2 linked regions of the Phenylobacterium zucineum HLK1 genome follow. The protein of the gene in region 1 interacts with the protein of each later gene in a pairwise test. Links are inferred from orthologs where the notes say so. Each region holds a gene or a part of one and is shown in the gene's direction. Other genes may lie near its edges. The genes, in order: mobA and PHZ_RS01515.

Region 1 (8,948 bases):
CTTCCGGCGGCCGAACGTGCGCCTCGTCACCGACCGCATCGCGCGGGTGACGGAGGACTCGATCGTCACGGCCGACGGCGAGGAGCGGAAGATCGACGCGATCATCCTCGCGACCGGCTTCCGGCGCGGCGAGCGGCACACCCAGCCGACGATCCCCATCTTCGGAAAGGGCGGCCAGGAGCTCGAGGATTTCTGGGACGCGCAGGGCCGGCAGGCCTTCAAGGGCGTCTCGATCACCGGCTTCCCCAACCTCTTCCTCACGTTCGGCCCCTACAGCGTGAACAGCCTGTCCTTCATCCGGATGATGGAGGCCTCGGCCTTCCACATCGCCCGGGTGATGCGGGCCGCCCGCGCCCGCAGGGCCAACTATGTGGAGGTGACGCCCGAGGCGCAGGCTCGCGACCAGGAGCTGATGACCCGCCTCAGCACGCGGAACATCTTCCTGCACGGGCAGTGCGCGGGCGCCCTGCCCGCCGACACGCTCAAGGCGCCGCGCGGCGGCCTGCGCCCGCGCAACAGCCTCGCCTCGTGGCTGGAGCAGCAGACCTTCCGCCTGTCGAGCTACGCCTTCGCCCGCAAGGGCTGAGGACTCGAATCTCTTGGGTGAGATCGCCGGATCTCAGCCAGACATGCATGCAATCGACTGACCGACACGTGAGCGCGGGCGGGTCTTTGGCGCGCCGCGATTAGCCGTCTGAAGCGCTGTTTTTACAGTGTTTTGACCGCCAGCCTGGCCGCGCGCCGCCGTCACGAGGCTCAGAGAGACGATTGCCATGTGAATGCAATTCTGCAATTGTCTCGCAATGCGGAGATGCGACCGCCTCGGGGGAGGCTCGGATCGAGGCTCAACGGCGACACCGCAGATGTCGCGAACACCAGGGGGAAATGATGACCAGCCGTCGCTGCGACTCCATTACCGGATCGCGCCTGATCGCCACCGTGCTGCTGGCCACCGCCGGCGCAACCTCGGTCGCCGCCGCGGCGGAGCAGCCCGCCGCGCTCGAGGAGGTGATCGTCACCGCCCAGAAGCGCGAGCAGAGCCTGCAGGACGTGCCGGTCTCGATCAGCGTGATCTCGGGCCAGCGCATCCAGGACATGCAGATCACCGACCTGCGGTCGCTGCAGGGCTACATCCCGAACCTCGCCATCCTGAACAGCGGCGTGAATCCGATCGTCTACATCCGCGGGTTCGGCTCGGGGCCCAACAACGTGGCGTTCGACCAGGAGGTCAGCGTCTATCTGGACGGCATCTACGGCGGCCGCAGCGCCCAGTTCACCGCGCCCTTCTTCGACCTGGAGCGGATGGAGGTGCTCCGCGGGCCGCAGGGGGCGCTGTTCGGCAAGAACACCGCCGCCGGCGCGATCAGCCTGGTCTCGGCCGGCCCCACCAACGAGCTGCAGGGCTCGGCGACCGCGGCCTACAACTTCGACCGTGACGGCTGGGAAGGCTCGGCCTTCGTGTCGGGCCCGATCAGCGACACCCTCGGCGCGCGCCTGGCCGTCAAGGTCGTCGACCAGGACGGCTTCCTGAAGAACCTGGCCACGGGCCGGGACGACCCGCAGCTGCAGCAGACCCTCGCCCGGCTGACGGTCGCCTGGCGGCCGAACGCGGATTTCGACCTGACGGCCAAGGCCGAGTACGGCAAGCACGACCTGGACGGCGGCGTCACCCACTCCGGCTCGCTGACCGGCCCGACGCGCTTCACCGACACCCACTACGTCTCGGACCCCTACGGGCCGGCGCCGCTGTCGGACGGCAGCGGCATCACCAGCTGGAACCTGGCGGCGACCGCCAACTACCGGCTGGGCGAGCACACCCTGACCTCGGTGACCGGCTATTCCGCCTTCCGGACGAACCGGCTGACCGCCTTCGACGAGTTCAACCCGGACCGCACGGTGCAGCCCAACGGCGGCAACGCGCTGTTCGCCAACGGCTTCCCCGAGGACTTCGAGCAGTATTCCCAGGAGCTGCGGATCGCCTCGCCGACCGGCCGGCGGCTCGAGTACATCCTGGGCCTCTACTACGACTATTCCGACTACCACCTGATCAACACGACCTACTACGAGCGGGTCGCGGGGACGATCACGGGCTCGCACCGGAACGACTTCTACCAGATCGGCCGCACCTATTCGGCGTTCGGCCAGGCGACCTTCCACGCCACCGACGCGCTGCGGGTCGTGGGCAGCCTGCGCTGGTCGCAGACCAACAAGAAGGGCGACTTCAAGAGCCGGCTGGTGAGCGGGTCGCGGCTGAACGCCCAGGGCGCCGCCTACGGCAAGCTGGAGGAGGACTACACCGACCCGTCGGTCACCGTGCAGTTCGACGCGGCCGAGCGGGTTATGCTGTACGCCACCCTGGCGCGGGGGTCCAAGTCGGGCGGCTTCGTCAGCAACACCTCGACGACGACGGACGCCTCGTTCCAGTTCCGGCCCGAGCGGTCGACGAACTACGAGGCCGGGGTGAAGTCCACCTGGCTGGACGGGCGGCTGACGGTCAACGCCGCGATCTTCCACATGAAGTTCGAGGACCTGCAGCAGTCCACCTACGATCCCGACGTGCGGACCTTCTTCACCCGCAACGCCGCCAAGGCGAGCTCGGAAGGGGTGGAACTCGACGTGCAGTGGCTGCCCGTCGATAACCTGCAGGTCTCGCTGGGCCTGGCCTATCTCGACGCCAAGTTCGACGACTATCCGGGCGCGCCCTGCCTGGCGTTCGAGACGGTCGCGCAGTGCAATTCCGCCGACCCCGCCAGCCTGGCGAACCACAACATCGCCGGCCAGCCGCTGCTCTTCGCGCCGAAGTGGAGCGGCAATGCGGGCGTGCGCCACACCCTCGACCTGGGCGGCGACCTGCGGGTCACCAGCAGCCTGACGGCGCTGTTCCGCAGCAAGTACTTCATCGCCGACGGCTACTCGCCCATCTGGGGCGTGCAGGACGGCTGGACCAAGTGGGACGCGCGGATCCAGGTGGGGCCGGTCGACGGCCGCTGGAACGTGGCCCTCGTGGGCCGCAACCTCACCGACGAGAAGACCGTGGGCCAGGCGATCCGCCTGCCGGCGCCGATCACCACGACCAGCCGCTCGATCAACTGGATGGACGAGTACCGCTCCATCGCGATCGAGGGCACGTTCAGGTTCTTCTGATCGACGACCCGCTCAAGGACCCCGGCGCGATCGCCTCTTAGGCGGCGCGTTCGGGGGCCGGCCAGCGCTCGCGCTGCGCCTTGCCGGTAGGGCCGGGCGTGACGGGCTGGTGGTTGTCGATCAGGGGGTTGGGCTTGGCCAGACGCTCCAGCACCACGGGGCGGCCGATGGTGACCTGGGCCCCCTGCACCTCCACCCCGTAGTCGCCGAGGGCGGCGAAGGCGCGCGACAGGTTCTCGGGCGTCATGCCCAGGAGCGAGGCCAGCACCCGCTTCTCGTGCGGCAGGGTGAAGGTCGGCTCCCCGCCCTGGCGCAGGCGCTGGGTGATCAGGTAGTTGGCGAGCCGCTCCAGCCCGCCCCGCAGCTTCTGGTTCTTCAGCGCGCGCACGAGGCCGCGGTAGCAGCCGGACAGTTCCTGGGCGACGGCGAGGCCGAACACCGGATCCTCCCGCATCCCGCGCCGCAAGGCCTCGCCCGACAGCATGAGGATGTCGGACCGCTCCAGCGTCCGCGCGCTCATCAGCGCATCGGCGTCCAGCACCACCGCCGCCAGGATGAAGGTGGAGACCGGCCGGAGCACGGCCAGGGTGGTCTCCTTGTCGTTCCATGTGCCCTCCAGCTCGACGAGGCCGTCGAGGAGCACATAGAGGAAGTCCACCTGGTCGCCCTCGAGCAGCAGGGTGGTGCCCGCGGGAAAGCGCTGGAGGAAGGCCCCGGCGGTCAGGCGGCGGAAACTGTCCTGGGAGCAGCCGGCGAACAACGGCAGCGCCCGCACACGTTCCAGGTCCGCCTCGCGAATCGGCATCCCGCACTCCCGGCTGTCGGTCGCTGCGCTTCTGCCCGAGGGCCGCGGAGCTTGCCTTGACTTGCGTCAATCTCCGCGGGCCGCGGATCTTCCGCCTGACGTCGATCAACCGCTGAAATGACGATCGGCAAGGCCCAAATAGAGCGATGTGAAACGCCGCCGAAAACCCGCGCCGGCGCGCCCGAATTCTGGCCTGCAGGCGGGATCGATTGACCTGCGTCAAGCAGGCATTTCCCCATTCATCTCAAGAATGGCTCGCTGGAGCGCCCGTGAACGCGCTCAGATCGCCGCCGATCCGGATCGCGCCGAGCCACGGATCGGCCTAGACTGCAGGGACCGACGCCATGGCGACCATGCTCCACCAAGCCCTCGACTGGGAGATCGACGCCCCCGACGAAACCCTCCGGGCCGATCCGCTCGAGTGGTTCGCCGCCGAGCACGCCCGGCACCGGCAGGTCTGCCGCCTGATCGCCGAGCTGGCCGAGGATCCGGGCTTCCACGGGGAGACCATGTCGCGGCTGGCGGCCTTCATCCGCACGGACCTCGCCCGTCATGTGGCCGAGGAGGAAGAGGAGCTGTTCCCCCTGCTGCGGTTCCGCGCCCTGCCCGAGGATGAGTTCGAGACGGCGCTCGGCCAGCTGACCGCCGAGCACCGCAGCGAGGCCGACCTGGCCCGGCGGGTGCAGGACATCCTCGCCGAGCGGCTCGCTGCGGGCCAGTCTCCCGCCAAGGACCCCGAGGCGCAGGGCGTTCTGCGGGCCTTCGCCGCCCAGGAGCTGCAGCACCTGGCGCTGGAGAACGCCGTGGTCCTGCCGATCGCCCGGCTGCGCCTGACGCCCGACGACCTGGCCGCCCTCGGCCGGCGGCTCGTCGCCCGGAGCTCCTGTCCGTGAGTCCGACCGGATGAGCCCTCTCGGATGAGCTTGGCCGTCGTCATCCTGGCCGGCGGCGAGGGCCGGCGCATGGGCGGCGGCAAGCCGCTGCGACGCTTCGGGACGAGCACCCTCGTCGCCCACGCCGCCGGCCTGGCGAGGCGCTGGTCGCCGGACGTCGCGGTCGCCGTGCGCGACCCCGCCCAGGTGGCCGGTGCGGTGGACCTTCCGCTACTGGTGGACGAGCCCGCGATCGGCGGTCCGGCGGCGGGTCTGGCCTCGGCCTTCGCCTATGCACGGGAACGCGGCGCCGAGCGGCTGCTGACCCTGCCCTGCGACATGCCCCGGCTGCCGGGCGACCTTCTCCGGCGCCTGGCCGAGGCGCTGACGCCGGATGCGAACGTGGCGGTCGCGGCCAGCGGGGGGCGGCTGCACCCCGTCTGCGCCTTGTGGCGAACCGAGGCAGGCGAGCGCTTGCCGGCCTATCTGGCCTCGGGCCGCGCCTCGTTGCGCGGCTTCGCCGCCGAGGTGGGACACGTGGAGGCGGCCTGGCCGGACGGCCTCGACGACCCCTTCGCCAACGCCAACACGCCCGACGACCTGGCCGCCCTGCAGCCTCGCGGCTGATGCGTCCTGTCGGTCCTGGGATGGGTTGCTCCGCCCGTGACCGGGGAGATCACGCCGGGGACGGCGGTCGGGCGGAGCGCTCGCAACATGGCCGGAACAGGAGCCGGAGCGAATGTCGGGCGGGGCGCGGCCGCTTGACGGTCGTCAATCGGCGGCCCTAGCCGAACACCCAGCCGTGGGCGCCCAGCATCGCCCCCGCCACGGTCGTCAGGCTGACGGCCAGCAGGACCACGTGCGCACGATGCAGCCAGGCCAGGACCCGGTCGGGGTCGCGGACCGCCCAGGCGGCCAGCCGGCGGCGCAGCACCAGCGGCTCGCCCACGAACAGGACCAGGAAGAACAGCAGCCAGACGAGCGCCATGGCCGGCATCCACCAGTCCGACGGCGACAGGAACCGGTCCCACGCGTCCAGCCGCGCCGTCATGTGCAGGCCGCTGGCGCCGACGACGAGGACCGCCGCCCGCGCCTGCCAAACGAACCGGTGCTCGACCGCCTCGAACGCAGCCAGCCGGTCCGCGCCCAGCCGGCCGCGGCGGATCGCCGGGAACAGCACCGTCGTGACCATGGAGACGCCGCCGATCCAGACGACCACCCCCAGCACATGCAGGGCCCGCGCCAGCGTCAGGTCATCCATCGCCTTGCTCCCTCTCCGGGGCCGGCGACCGGCTCAGGCCACGGCCGCCGCGAGCGCCGTCAGCGCCTCGGCCGAGACCTCCCGCAGCACGCCCTCCGGGTTGCGGTAGATGGCGCTGTTGGCGCCGTGCTCGAAGCATTCGACCTCGGCGATCCAGCAGCGTCCCTGGGTCGCCGCCGCCACCATCGGCTGCGCCGCCTCGAAGACGAACCGCGCCAGGGCCTCGCAACTGGTCCCCGGCACGACCTGGACCCGGGCCAGGCCCAGGTCCGCCAGCCGCGCGAGCTCGGGACGGCCGGGATCGTCCTCGGCCACGAGCAGCGCGTGGTCGAAGGTCCCGTGCAGCCATTCGCGGATCTTCCCGAAACCGCCGGAGCCGAAATCCACCACCCATCCGCGGCGGTCGAGTTGCTCGGCGGCGAAGGTGAACCGGAAGCCCAGCGAGTAGCCGTGCAGGAGGGCGCAGTGGCTGTCCGCGGCCCACTGGCGCAGCGCGCAGGTGAGCCCGCGCTCCGCGCCGTAGGTCTTGGTCGATATCCAGCTCACGGGGCGGCGGGCGCTACGCCGTCCGCTTGAAGTCGATGACCACGCCCTCGTCCGCGCGCAGGCGGTATTCCACGGACAGGGTCTCGCCGAAGCGGGTCTCGAGCTGCCGCAGCAGCGGCAGGGGATCGTGGTCGTTCACGAACCGCATGGTCTCGCCGGGCGCCAGCGCATCGAGCGCGCCGAAGATGGCGGCGTGGCGGAAGCGCTTGGCGACGCCGCGGGCGTCGAACGGGTAGACGGCCGCCTCGGCGGCGGGGATCTCGTGGCTCATCGTAGGCTCCTTTTTCACCGCACTCTCGTGCGCCCTGAAGCCCCCGACGTTGCGCTACGACAACTCCCGCCGCCGCTGCGCTCAGCGGGCGGAGAGAACGAGGACCTGGGCGTCGGCGTAGGCGGCCGCGCCCTCGCGCATCGCGTCGTAGCGGACCATCGCCTTGACGGCCGAACGGTGGCTGCACCAGCGATTGTCGCCGACGTCCAGCTCGCGGTTCAGGACGGCGTTGCGGCACACGTAGCGGGCGGCGCTGCGCACCTCCTGCCGCACGGCCGCGCGGTCCTTGCCCGCGATGGAGAGCCGGACTTCGGTGGGCGCGGAGGGCCCGACGGCGACCTCGCCCACGGTGGGGATGTCGGGAGAGGCGACCGCCGGGAGGGCGATCACGACAGCGGCGGCGGCGGCGAAGCTCGCCAGGGATGTCTTCAGAAGCATCGGCTCCTCCTTTGGCACGGATGAAGGCTACGCCCCGCCGGCCCCGCCGCATTTGCCGGCCGTCAAGCCGCGCCTTGACCCGCGCTTGGCCGCCGCCCCGCCTACGCTTGATGTCGCTCAATCGGCCCGCGCGCGTGCTGGGGCAGTGTCGACCGATGCGATCCTCTCCCGTCCCGCCCGGCTGCTTCCTGGGCCCCAAGTCCGAGAACGCCGCCTGGCTTCGCGATCAGCTGGACGTCGTGTTCGACGCCTGGTTCGAGGGCCGCCGCCGGCGCTTCCCCGGCGACGACGCCCAGCTCGCCGCCACCGACGCCGGGACCTGCCGCCGCACCGCGGAAAGCCTGCACGCGCTGCTGGCGGCGCTGGACCAGGAGGTGCCCACCTACACCCCGCGATATCTCGGCCACATGGTGTCGGACCCCGCCCTGCCGGCCCTGCTCGGCCATGTGGCGGCCCTGCTGCACAATCCGAACAACACCTCGCGCGAGGCCGCCAAGGTCGGCACGGCGATCGAGGCCGAGGCCATCGCCATGCTGGCGCGGATGATCGGCTACGACCCGAGCGCGGCGCGCGGCCACTTCACCTCGGGCGGCACGGTCGCCAACCTTGAGGCCGTCTGGCGGGCGCGCTTCCGGCTGGACCACCGGCTGGCGCTGGGCCTGGCGCTTGCCGAGGCGGAGGGCCGGCCGCTGGACGTCTTCGCGGCGGCGCACATGACCGAGGCCCGGTTCCAGGAACGGCTGGCGGCGCTCGGCGAGGAAGCCGCCATGCGGGCGTGCAGCGGGGTGCTGAACAATCCCTACGAGATCGCCGAACGGCTGCGGCGCGCGAGCGGGCGCCCCTATCGCGGTCCGGTCATCATCGCCCCCGGCCACCGGCACTATTCCTGGATCAAGGCGGCCAACGTGTTCGGCCTGGGCGAGGCGGCCTGCTGGACGGCGCCGCTCGATGCGGACGGGCGGCTGGACGCCGAGGGCCTCATGGCCTGCATCCGCCGCGCGCGGGCCGAGCATCGGCCGATCCTGATGGTGGTCGGCGTGGCCGGCACCACCGAGCTTGGCGCGATCGACCCGGTGGACAAGGTGGCCGGGCGGCTCGAAGCGCTTCGCGAGGCTGAAGACCTCGACATCTGGCTCCACGTGGACGCGGCCTACGGCGGCTTCTTCTGCACCCTGGCGGCCGACGAGCCGCGGCTGGCGCCCGAGCGCCGCCGCGCCCTCGCCGCCATCCGGCGCGCCGACAGCGTGACGGTGGACCCGCACAAGCTGGGCTACGTGCCCTACGCCTGCGGGGCGCTCCTGGTCCGGGACTCCAGCCGCGATGCCGTGTCGAGCTTCGCCGCGCCCTACGTGGAACGCGCCGAACTCGGCGAGGCCCCTTGGACCCGGACGCTGGAGGGCTCGCGGCCGGCGACGGGCGCGGCGGCGGTCTGGATGATGGGCCGCTCGGTCGGCTTCGGGCCCGAGGGCCTGGGCGCGGTGCTGCGCGGCGCCATCGAGGGCCGCGCGGCGATCGCCGAGGCGCTGGCGCAGCTTCCGGACGTGCGCCTGCTGGAGCCCGCCGACACCAACATCCTGTGCTTCTCGATCGCGGCGGAGGGCGAGGCGCTCA
Region 2 (9,041 bases), 500 kb from region 1 along the record:
CGCGGCGGACGGAGCGCCCGCACGAACGCCGATTTTCGAACGTGCGCCGGAGCGTGGCAGTTCCGGTAAGGCCCGGATCAGGCCCGGATCAGGCGAGGTCGCGCCGGGCGTCGACGTCGAACAGCACGCCGTCGTCGGGGGACTCGACGAGGGCCAGGCGCTCGCCGAGCGCGTCCAGGATCGCCCGCGCGCCGACGTCCCCTCGCAACGCCAGCACCTGCGGGAACAGCGTCCGCGACAGCACCGCCGGATGGCCGCGGCGGCCGGCGAACACCGGGGCGGCGGCGGGCGCGCCCTGCAGCACCGCCTCGCAGAGCGGCTTCAGGATCGCGTGCGGCACGCGCGGCATGTCGCCCAGGAAGATGAAGCAGGCCTCGGTGTCGTCGGGCAGGCTGGCGATGCCGGCGCGCAGCGAGGCGGCCATGCCCTCCTCCCAGCCGTGGGCGTCGACGATCTGGACCGAGGGGTCGTGGGCCAGCGCCGCCTCGGCGATCTGGGAGCCGTCGGCGCCGGTCACCACGCTCACGCGCCGCACGGGCGCGGCGAAGGCCGCGGCCAGCGCGCCGTCCAGCAGCACGCCCCTGCCGTAGCTGGTCAGCAGCTTGCCGCCCCCGAACCGGGAGCCCGCACCCGCCGCCAGGACAACCGCCTCTGTCGCCACGACCGGTTCGCCTCTATCTTGGTCCGAGCCTATGACGCACACGCCTGACCTTTCGCCGCAAGGCCCCGCGCTCGTGGACGGCTTCGGCCGCGGGGTGACCTACCTGCGCCTGTCGGTGACCGACCGCTGCGACCTGCGGTGCGTCTACTGCATGGCCGAGCACATGACCTTCCTGCCGAAGGCGCAGGTGCTGACCCTGGAGGAGCTGGACCGCATCGCCTCGGCCTTCGTGGCCCTGGGCGTCAGGAAGCTGCGGCTCACCGGCGGCGAGCCCCTGGTTCGCAAGGGCGTGATGGAGCTGATCGAGGCCCTGTCGCGGCACCTGGCGTCCGGCGCGCTCTCCGAGCTGACCCTGACCACCAACGGCACCCAGCTCGCCGGGTTCGCCCCGCGCCTGGCGGCGGCCGGCGTGCGGCGGGTGAACGTCTCGCTGGACACCCTGAAGCCCGACCTCTTCCGTCGGCTCACCCGGGGGGGCGACCTTTCCAAGGTGCTGGCCGGGATCGAGGCGGCGCAGGCGGCGGGGCTGTCGGTGAAGATCAACGCCGTGGCCCTGAAGGACGACAACGCCGCCGAGCTGCCCGAGCTGATCGCCTGGGCCCACGGCCGCGGCTGCGACGTGACCCTCATCGAGACCATGCCGATGGGCGAGGTCGAGGCCGACCGCACCGACCAGTTCCTGTCGCTGAGGGACGTGCGGCGCGAGCTGGAGAGCTACTGGCGGCTGGAGGACCTGCCGCTCGACACCGGCGGCCCCGCCCGCTACGTCCGCGTCGCCGAGACCGGCGGGCGGCTGGGGTTCATCACCCCGCTCAGCCACAATTTCTGCGAGGGCTGCAATCGCGTGCGGCTGACCTGCACCGGGACCCTGCACACCTGCCTGGGGCAGGACGATTCCGCCGACCTGCGCGCGGTCCTGCGGGCCGGCGGCGGCGAGGCCGAGCTGATCGCGGCGATCCGTGGGGCGGTGGACGCCAAGCCCAGAGGCCACGACTTCCAGATCGCCCGCGCCGCGGCCCCGGCCGTCGCCCGGCACATGTCCACGACCGGGGGCTGAGCATGGCGCGCGTGCTGCTGTTCGGGCCCCTGCGCGACCTCGCCGGCTGGCGCGAGCGGACCCTGGACGCGGCCTCGCTGTCGGCCCTGAAGGCCCTGATCGCCGCCGAGGACGCCGACCTCGCCCGCGCCATCGACGCCCCCGGCGTGCAGGTGGCCCTCGACCAGGCGCTGGTGCGCGGCGATCCGGCCCTGGCGGCGGGGTCCGAGGTCGCCTTCCTGCCGCCGATGAGCGGCGGATGATCCGGCTGACCGACCAGCCCTTCGACCCCGGCGCCCTGCTCGGCGAGTTCAGCCGCGCGCGCACCGAGACCGGCGCGGTGGCCACCTTCACCGGCATCGCGCGGGCCGAGCAGGGCTCCACCGCCGTTCTGGAGCTGGAGGCCTATCCCGGCTTCACCGAAGCGCACATCGGCAAGATCGCCGAGGAGGCGAAGCGGCGCTTCGGGCTCCACGACCTCGCCATCCTGCACCGGGTGGGCAGGATCGCTCCGGGCGAGCCGATCGTCTTCGTCGCCACGGCGGCCGGCCACCGCCGGGCCGCCTTCGAGGCCTGCGACTTCCTGATGGACTACTTGAAGTCCAAGGCGCCGTTCTGGAAGAAGGAGCACGGCCCCGGCGGCGCCCGCTGGATCGAGCCCACCGCCCAGGACCACGCCGACCGCGCCCGCTGGGAAAAGGAGACCCCGCCATGAACGCCTTCACCCCCGGCGGCCGCATCGACGAGACCCGGCCCTTCAAGCCCGTGCGCATCGCCGTGCTGACCATCTCGGACACCCGCGACGAGGAGAGCGACACCTCGGGCCGCCTGCTCGCCGAGCGGGTGACCGGCGCGGGCCACGAGCTGGCCGGCAAGGGCATCGTCCGCGACGACGTCGAGGAGATCCGCCGCCAGATCCGCCAGTGGGTGGACGAGGGCGTGGAGGCCATCGTCACCACCGGCGGCACCGGCATCACCGGCCGGGACGTGACGCCCGAGGCGATCCGGCCGCTGTTCGACAAGGAGATCGACGGCTTCTCGGTGATCTTCCACCTGGTCAGCTACCAGTCGGTGGGGCTCTCGACCCTGCAGAGCCGCGCGCTGGCCGGCATCGTGAAGGGCTGCTTCGTCTTCTGCCTGCCGGGGTCGAACGGGGCGGTGAAGGACGGCTGGGACAAGGTGATCGCCGCCCAGCTCGACAGCCGCCACGGCCCCTGCAACATGGTCGAGCTCATGCCGAGGCTGATGGAGGCGTGAGCAGGCTCACCCATCTCGACGAGACCGGCCGGGCCCGGATGGTCGACGTCTCGGACAAGCCGGTCACCGCCCGCGAGGCTGTGGCGGAAGGTTTCGTGCGGATGAGCCCCGAGACGCTGGCGCTGGCTCTCTCGGGCGAGGGGAAGAAGGGCGACGTGCGCGCCGTGGCCGAGATCGCCGGCGTCATGGCGGCCAAGAAGACCTCCGACCTGATCCCCATGTGCCACCCGCTGCCGGTGACCAAGGCCGAGGTGCGGGTGGAGCCGGCCGAGGGCGGCCTTTCGGTCACCGCGCGAGTGAAGACCACGGGCCGGACCGGCGTCGAGATGGAGGCGCTCACCGCCGTCTCGGTGGCGTGCCTGACGCTCTACGACATGCTGAAGGCCGCCGAGAAGAGCATGGTCATCGAGGCCGTCCGCCTCACCGAGAAGACCGGCGGCAAGAGCGGGGACTGGAAGGCGTGAGGCTCCTGAGCGTCGACGAGGCCCGGGCGCGGATGCTGGCGCAGGCGCCGGCGCCGCGGGCCGAGACGGTTCCCCTCGCCGAAGCGATCGGCCGGGTGCTCGCCGAGGACGTCGCCGCCACCCGCGACCAGCCGCCGTTCCGGGCCTCGGCCATGGACGGCTATGCGGTGCGCAGCGCCGATACGCCCGGCGCGCTGAGGGTCGTCGGCGAGAGCGCCGCCGGCCGCGGCTTCGAGGGCGCCGGGGGTCCCGGCGAGGCGGTGCGGATCTTCACCGGCGCGGCCCTGCCCGACGGTTGCGACGCCGTGGTGATCCAGGAGGACGCCGTTCGCGAAGGCGAGGCCGTGACGGTCCCGGCGGCGAGCCCCGGGCGGCACGTGCGGCCGGCCGGCGGCGACTTCCGCGCCGGGCAGGCGCTGCTGGCGCAAGGGACCGTGATCGACCCCTGGCGGCTCTCGCTGGCCGCGGCGGCCGGCCGCGGCGAGCTGGCGGTCGCGCGGCGGCCGCGCGTGGCCCTGTTCTCGACCGGCGAGGAGATCGTCGAGCCGCCGGCCGCGCCTGGCCCCTTCCAGATCTACGATTCCGGCTCGCCCGCGCTGGCGGCGCTGATCCGCGGCTGGGGGGCCGAGGTCTCCCGCGCCCGGCCGGTGCGCGACGACCTGGAGGCCACGGTCGAGGCCCTGCGCGCGGCCGACGGCGAGCTGGTGGTCACCCTGGGCGGGGCCTCGGTGGGCGACCACGACCTGGTGCGCAAGGCCGGCGAGGCCCTGGGGCTGGAGCTGAAGGTGGCGAGCGTGGCGATCCGCCCCGGCAAGCCCACCTTCTTCGGGGTGCTGGGAGACGGGCGGCGGATGCTGGGCCTGCCCGGCAATCCGGCCTCGGCCTTCGTCTGCGCCGAGCTGTTCCTGAAGCCCTACCTGATGGCCTGCCTGGGCGCCCCGGCGGCCTTGCGGACGATCCCCGTCCGCCTGGCCGACGACCTGCCGGCCAATGGCCCACGCGAGCACTGGATGCGCGCCAGCCTCTCGTTCGAAGGCGGCGCCGTGACTGTGCGGCCCTTCCGGGATCAGGACTCCTCGCTGGTCAGCGTCTTCGCCGCCGCCGACGCGCTGCTGCGCCGCGCGCCGGACGCCCCGGCGCTGTCGGCCGGCGACCTGGCCGAGGCGCTGCCGCTGTCGCGGGCGTAGCGCAGGGCGGTGATCTCGCCGATCACCGAGACCGCCACCTCGAACGGGGCCTTGCCGCCGATGTCGAGGCCGATCGGGGCGTGCAGGCGGGCGAGGACCGCGTCGGCCATCCCCTCCCCCTTCAGCTCGGCCAGCCGGCCCGCGAGCCGGCGGCGCGCCCCGAGCAGGCCCACATAGGCCGCCTGGGACGGAAGGGCCGCGTGCAGCGCCTCGCGGTCGGTGTCGATGTCGTGGGTCGCCACGGCGACATGGGTCCAGGGATCGAGGCCGATGGCGGCGAGCGCCGCGGCCGGATCCTCGCGGTGGTAGGCCACGCCGGCGATCGGCGGCGGCGTCTCCGGCCCCTTGGGCCGCACCAGGGCCGTCTGGAAGCCCGATCGGGCGCCCAGCTCGGCGATGGCCAGCGCGGTGGGATCGCCGCCCACCACCACTAGCCGGGGAACCGGCTCGTAGCGCCGCCAGACGCGCGCCTCGGCCCAGGGCGAGACCTCGGGGGCGCAGACGCGGGCCTCCCCGTCGCTGCACCAGACGACGCACCGCCGCTCGGCGTCGGCGGCCAGCAGCTCGGCGAGGGCGGGATCATCCGCCGGCACGCGTTCCAGGAAGATCTCGATGCGCGCCCCGCACAGGAGGCGGATGTCGGGCCAGGGACTGCCCTCGCCGTAGACCAGGGTGCGCGGCGCCCCGTCCTGCAGGCAGGCCCAGGCGTGGCCCGCCACGTCGCCCTCGACGCAGCCGCCCGAAAAGTAGCCGGCGACGATCCCCGGGGCGAAGACCATCTGGGTCCCCTCGGGGCGCGGACCGCCGCCCTCCACCGAGACCAGGGTCGCCAGCACGCACGCCTGCCCCGCCGCCCGGGCAGCCCTCAGCGCGGGACGCACGTCGTCCGACAGCCCGAACACGGGCCATTCGGGCAAGGACTCCGGCTGGGGCTCGATATGCGGCGGAATCACGCTTTTAAGACTCACGAAAGGTCTCGGTCACGGCTTCTTAGGCCTTCCAGGTGAAGATGGCGGCTCAAGAGGACTTCACCAAGCCTTCGACCCATCCATGACATCTCCGCTCAGCAAGCTCGGCCTCGGTTCCGGGCAATTCGGCTTCGACCAGCCGGCCCTGCGCGGCCGGCCGCGCGAGGCCGAGGCCCGTGACATCCTGTCGATCGCCGCGCGCGCGGGGCTGGGGGTGCTCGAGATCGGCCGCCACAGCCACACCGCCGAGGCCATGCTGGGCCAGGCGCTGCCGCGCCCCTGCCCGTTCCGCGTCACCCTCACCACCGTGCGTCCCGACCGAGGCCCCGATCTCGTCGAGGCCGAACTGCGCGCCCAGATGCGCCGCATGGGCGTGGAGCGGGTGGACACGGTGCTCGCGCCCTCGGCCACCGATCTCTTCTCGCCGATGGGTCCCCACCTGTGGGAGCGCCTGCGCGCCCTGAAGGACCAGGGCCTGTGCGCCCGGATCGGCGTCTCGGTCTACGCCTCCGACGATCCGGTCGGCCTGGCCAAGCGCTTCAAGCCCGACGTCGTCCAGGCGCCGGCCTCGCTGCTGGACCAGCGCCTGCTGATCGACGGCACCCTGGCCGAGCTCGCCTCGATGGGCGTCGAGGTGCACCTGCGCTCGATCTTCCTGAACGGCGTGCTGTTCCTGCCGCCCGACCGGGCGCCCAGCCACCTGAAGGCCGCCGCCGGCCGCATCAGCCGCGCCCGTCGCCTGATCGCCGAAGGCCGCTCCGACCCGCTGCAGGCGGCCCTGGGCTTTGCGCTCTCGCGCCCCGAGGCCTCGGCGGTGCTGGTAGGCGTCGGCTCGGCGGCCGAGATGAGCGCCGTGGTGGCCGCGGCCATGAGCCCGCCGCCCGACCTCGACTGGGACGAGATGGCCCTGGACGATCCCGAAGCCCTCGCCTGGGCGGCGGCCTAGCCTCGCCCTTCTCCCGCACGGGAGAAGGAGGAGCTCCCTACTTCAGCGCCGACTTGTAGAGCTGGGTCAGCGCGGCCCAGGCGCGTTCCGCCTCGGCCTCGGCGTAGACCTGGCTGCCGCGCACGGTCCAGCCGTGATCGCCGTCGTAGACCTCCACGGTCGCCGGACGGCCCGCCTCGGCGAAGGTCTTCTTGAGGATCTCCTTCGATTCCGGATCGCGGGCGTCGTCGTTCCTGGCCACCGCCACGAGGTAGGCAGCCTTGGTCTTCGGCACGAGCAGGTGCGGGCTCGCGGCGTCCTTCGTCGTCAGGCCCCCGCCGTGGAACGAGGCGACCGCCCCGATCCGCGCCGGGACCGCGCCGGCCGTCTGGAAGGCCAGCGGCCCGCCCATGCAGTAGCCCTGCACGCCGGCCATCTTCTTCCGATCGGTCTGCGGCTGGGCGTCGAGGAAGGCGATATAGGCGCGGGCGTCCTCGAACGGGTTCTCGCCGGCGATCAGCGCCTCGCGGTAGCCGAACAGCGCCTTGCGCCCCTCGGGCGTGCCGAAGCTGAGGCCTTGCGTCTCCGTCGCCTTGGCCGAGCGGTAGAACGGGTTGGGGACCAGCACCACATAGCCCTGCGCCGCCAGCCGGCGGCCCATCTGGCGGAACACCGGGCGCAGGCCGCCGATGTCGGGCCACACCAGCACCGCCGGCCACGGGCCCTTGCCCGCGGGGTGGAAGAGGGCCGCGTCGGAGACCCCGTCGGCCGTCTTCACCGTGACGTCCTTCTCGACCACCTTCGCCTCGGCCGAGCTCTGGGCCGAACTCTGGGCCCGCGCCTCGGCGGCGGTCAGGCCCACGGCCGCGGCGGCGCCCAGGCCGAAGGTCCGGCGCGAGACCGCCGGATCGGCCGGCAGCCACGGATTGATGTCCTCGTCGCACATGGCGCGTCCTCCCTTATGTCCTCGCCCGCAAGCGTGGGGGCGATTGTTGCGGGGTTATTGCGCGGGAGGAAAGCCCCGCCGGTCCCCTTCCCTGGGGCGCCGTCAGCTCCAGGCGCCGTAGGGGTCCTTGAACGGCTTGCCGAGGGCGTCGGCGACGGCGGGGTGGGTGATCTGGCCCTTCAGGACGTTCAGCCCCTTGGCCAGGTGGCGGTTCTTCTTCAGGGCGTCCAGGCCCTGGTCGGCGAGCAGCAGGCCGAAGGGCAGGGTCGCGTGGACCAGGGCCTCCGACGAGGTCCGGGGCGCGGCCCCCGGCATGTTGGCCACGCAGTAGTGGACGACCCCGTCCACCGTGTAGGTGGGGTCGGCGTGGGTGGTCGGCCGGCTGGTCTCGAAGCAGCCGCCCTGGTCGATGGAGACGTCCACCAGCACCGAGCCCGGCTTCATCCGCGACAGGTGCTCGCGCCGGACCAGCTTGGGCGCGGCGGCCCCGGCGGTCAGCACGGCGCCGATCACCACGTCGGCCCTGAGGATCTCCTCCTCCACCGCGTCGATGGTCGAATAGCGGGTGATCGCCCGCCCGGCGAAGATGTCGTCCAGGTAGCGCATGCGCGGGATCGACCGCTCCAGGATCACCACCTCGGCGCCGAGGCCCGCGGCCATGCGGGCGGCGTTCGCGCCCACGACCCCGCCGCCCAGGACGCAGACCCGCGCCGGCGGCACGCCCGGCACGCCCGAGATCAGCAGGCCCATGCCGCCGTTGTGCTTCAGCAGCGTCTCCCCCGCCGAGAAGACCGCGATGCGCCCGGCCACCTCGGACATCGGGGCCAGCAGCGGCAGGCCGCCGGCGTCGTCGGTCACCGTCTCGTAGGCGATGGCCGCGCAGCCCGAGGCCAGCAGGCCGTCGGCCTGGGCCGGGTCGGGCGCCAGGTGCAGGTAGGTGAAGAGGATGTGCGCCTCGGTGAGCCGCGCCCACTCGCGGGGCTGCGGCTCCTTCACCTTCACGATCATTCCGGCCTCGCGGAACACCGCCTCGGCGTCCGGCAGGATCGTCGCCCCGGCGCGAACGTAGAGGTCGTCGGCGTAGCCCGCGCCCGCGCCGGCGCCGGCCTCCACCAGCACCTCGTGCCCGTGGGTGACGTACTCGCGGACCGCGGTGGGCGTCAGCCCGACCCGATATTCGTCCGGCTTGATCTCGCGGGGCACGCCGACGCGCATGAAGGCCTCCTTCGGGCAAGGCTGTTGCGGCAGGCGGCTGGTTTGGGAGGATGGACGTGCGCTGTCAACCGGGGTTCGGCGAGCGCCAGTCCCGGGACCGGCCGCAAGCTATCGGCGGCCCGGGTGCTCGGGCACATCGTCGTCATCCGGCGGGCGCGCGTCCCAGACGCTGGGGCCGTCCGGCGCGACCGCGACGTCCAGCGTGGCGTCGGCCCGGCCGTCGCCGGCCCCGTCGACCGAGGCCAGGTGCGGCGGCAGCGGCCCGTCCGGACGCTTCAGATGCTGGGCGCGCAGCTCGCCGTTCGCGCGCCGCTCGTAGTGCACCTCCTCGCGCCGGTCGCCGGTGGCCACCCGCTCGTCCGAGTCGCGCTGGCCGTCGCCG

What was found.
Region 2: the proteins of mobA (region 1) and PHZ_RS01515 interact in binary tests that used the Escherichia coli proteins (3 or more experiments, as listed by UniProt). The link is inferred for Phenylobacterium zucineum HLK1 from one-to-one orthologs.

Annotation. Positions count from the first base shown.
Region 1 is NC_011144.1:764,522-773,469, reverse strand. Bases 3,752-6,657 are described here. They hold mobA (molybdenum cofactor guanylyltransferase), read left to right. Parts: upstream 3,752-4,866; coding sequence 4,867-5,448; downstream 5,449-6,657. Other genes in these bases: PHZ_RS03795 (DUF2249 domain-containing protein), read right to left, coding at 6,642-6,657; PHZ_RS03800 (6-pyruvoyl trahydropterin synthase family protein), read right to left, coding at 6,116-6,628; PHZ_RS03805 (membrane protein), read right to left, coding at 5,606-6,082; PHZ_RS03815 (hemerythrin domain-containing protein), read left to right, coding at 4,294-4,842; ftrB (transcriptional activator FtrB), read right to left, coding at 3,752-3,949. Also shown: PHZ_RS03830 (flavin-containing monooxygenase), read left to right, coding at 1-586; PHZ_RS03825 (TonB-dependent receptor), read left to right, coding at 889-3,144; more of ftrB, read right to left, coding at 3,182-3,751; more of PHZ_RS03795, read right to left, coding at 6,658-6,899; PHZ_RS03790 (hypothetical protein), read right to left, coding at 6,981-7,337; PHZ_RS03785 (pyridoxal phosphate-dependent decarboxylase family protein), read left to right, coding at 7,493-8,948. UniProt on the Escherichia coli protein: Transfers a GMP moiety from GTP to Mo-molybdopterin (Mo-MPT) cofactor (Moco or molybdenum cofactor) to form Mo-molybdopterin guanine dinucleotide (Mo-MGD) cofactor.
Region 2 is NC_011144.1:266,833-275,873, reverse strand. Bases 2,511-5,509 are described here. They hold PHZ_RS01515 (molybdopterin molybdotransferase MoeA), read left to right. Parts: upstream 2,511-3,414; coding sequence 3,415-4,605; downstream 4,606-5,509. Other genes in these bases: moaC (cyclic pyranopterin monophosphate synthase MoaC), read left to right, coding at 2,951-3,418; moaB (molybdenum cofactor biosynthesis protein B), read left to right, coding at 2,511-2,954. In the rest of the region: PHZ_RS01545 (nucleotidyltransferase family protein), read right to left, coding at 89-661; GTP 3',8-cyclase MoaA, read left to right, coding at 693-1,718; PHZ_RS01535 (MoaD/ThiS family protein), read left to right, coding at 1,721-1,960; PHZ_RS01530 (molybdenum cofactor biosynthesis protein MoaE), read left to right, coding at 1,957-2,412; more of moaB, read left to right, coding at 2,409-2,510; PHZ_RS01510 (bifunctional regulator KidO), read left to right, coding at 5,656-6,519; PHZ_RS01505 (dienelactone hydrolase family protein), read right to left, coding at 6,557-7,444; ald (alanine dehydrogenase), read right to left, coding at 7,547-8,659; PHZ_RS01495 (hypothetical protein), read right to left, coding at 8,768-9,041. UniProt on the Escherichia coli protein: Catalyzes the insertion of molybdate into adenylated molybdopterin with the concomitant release of AMP.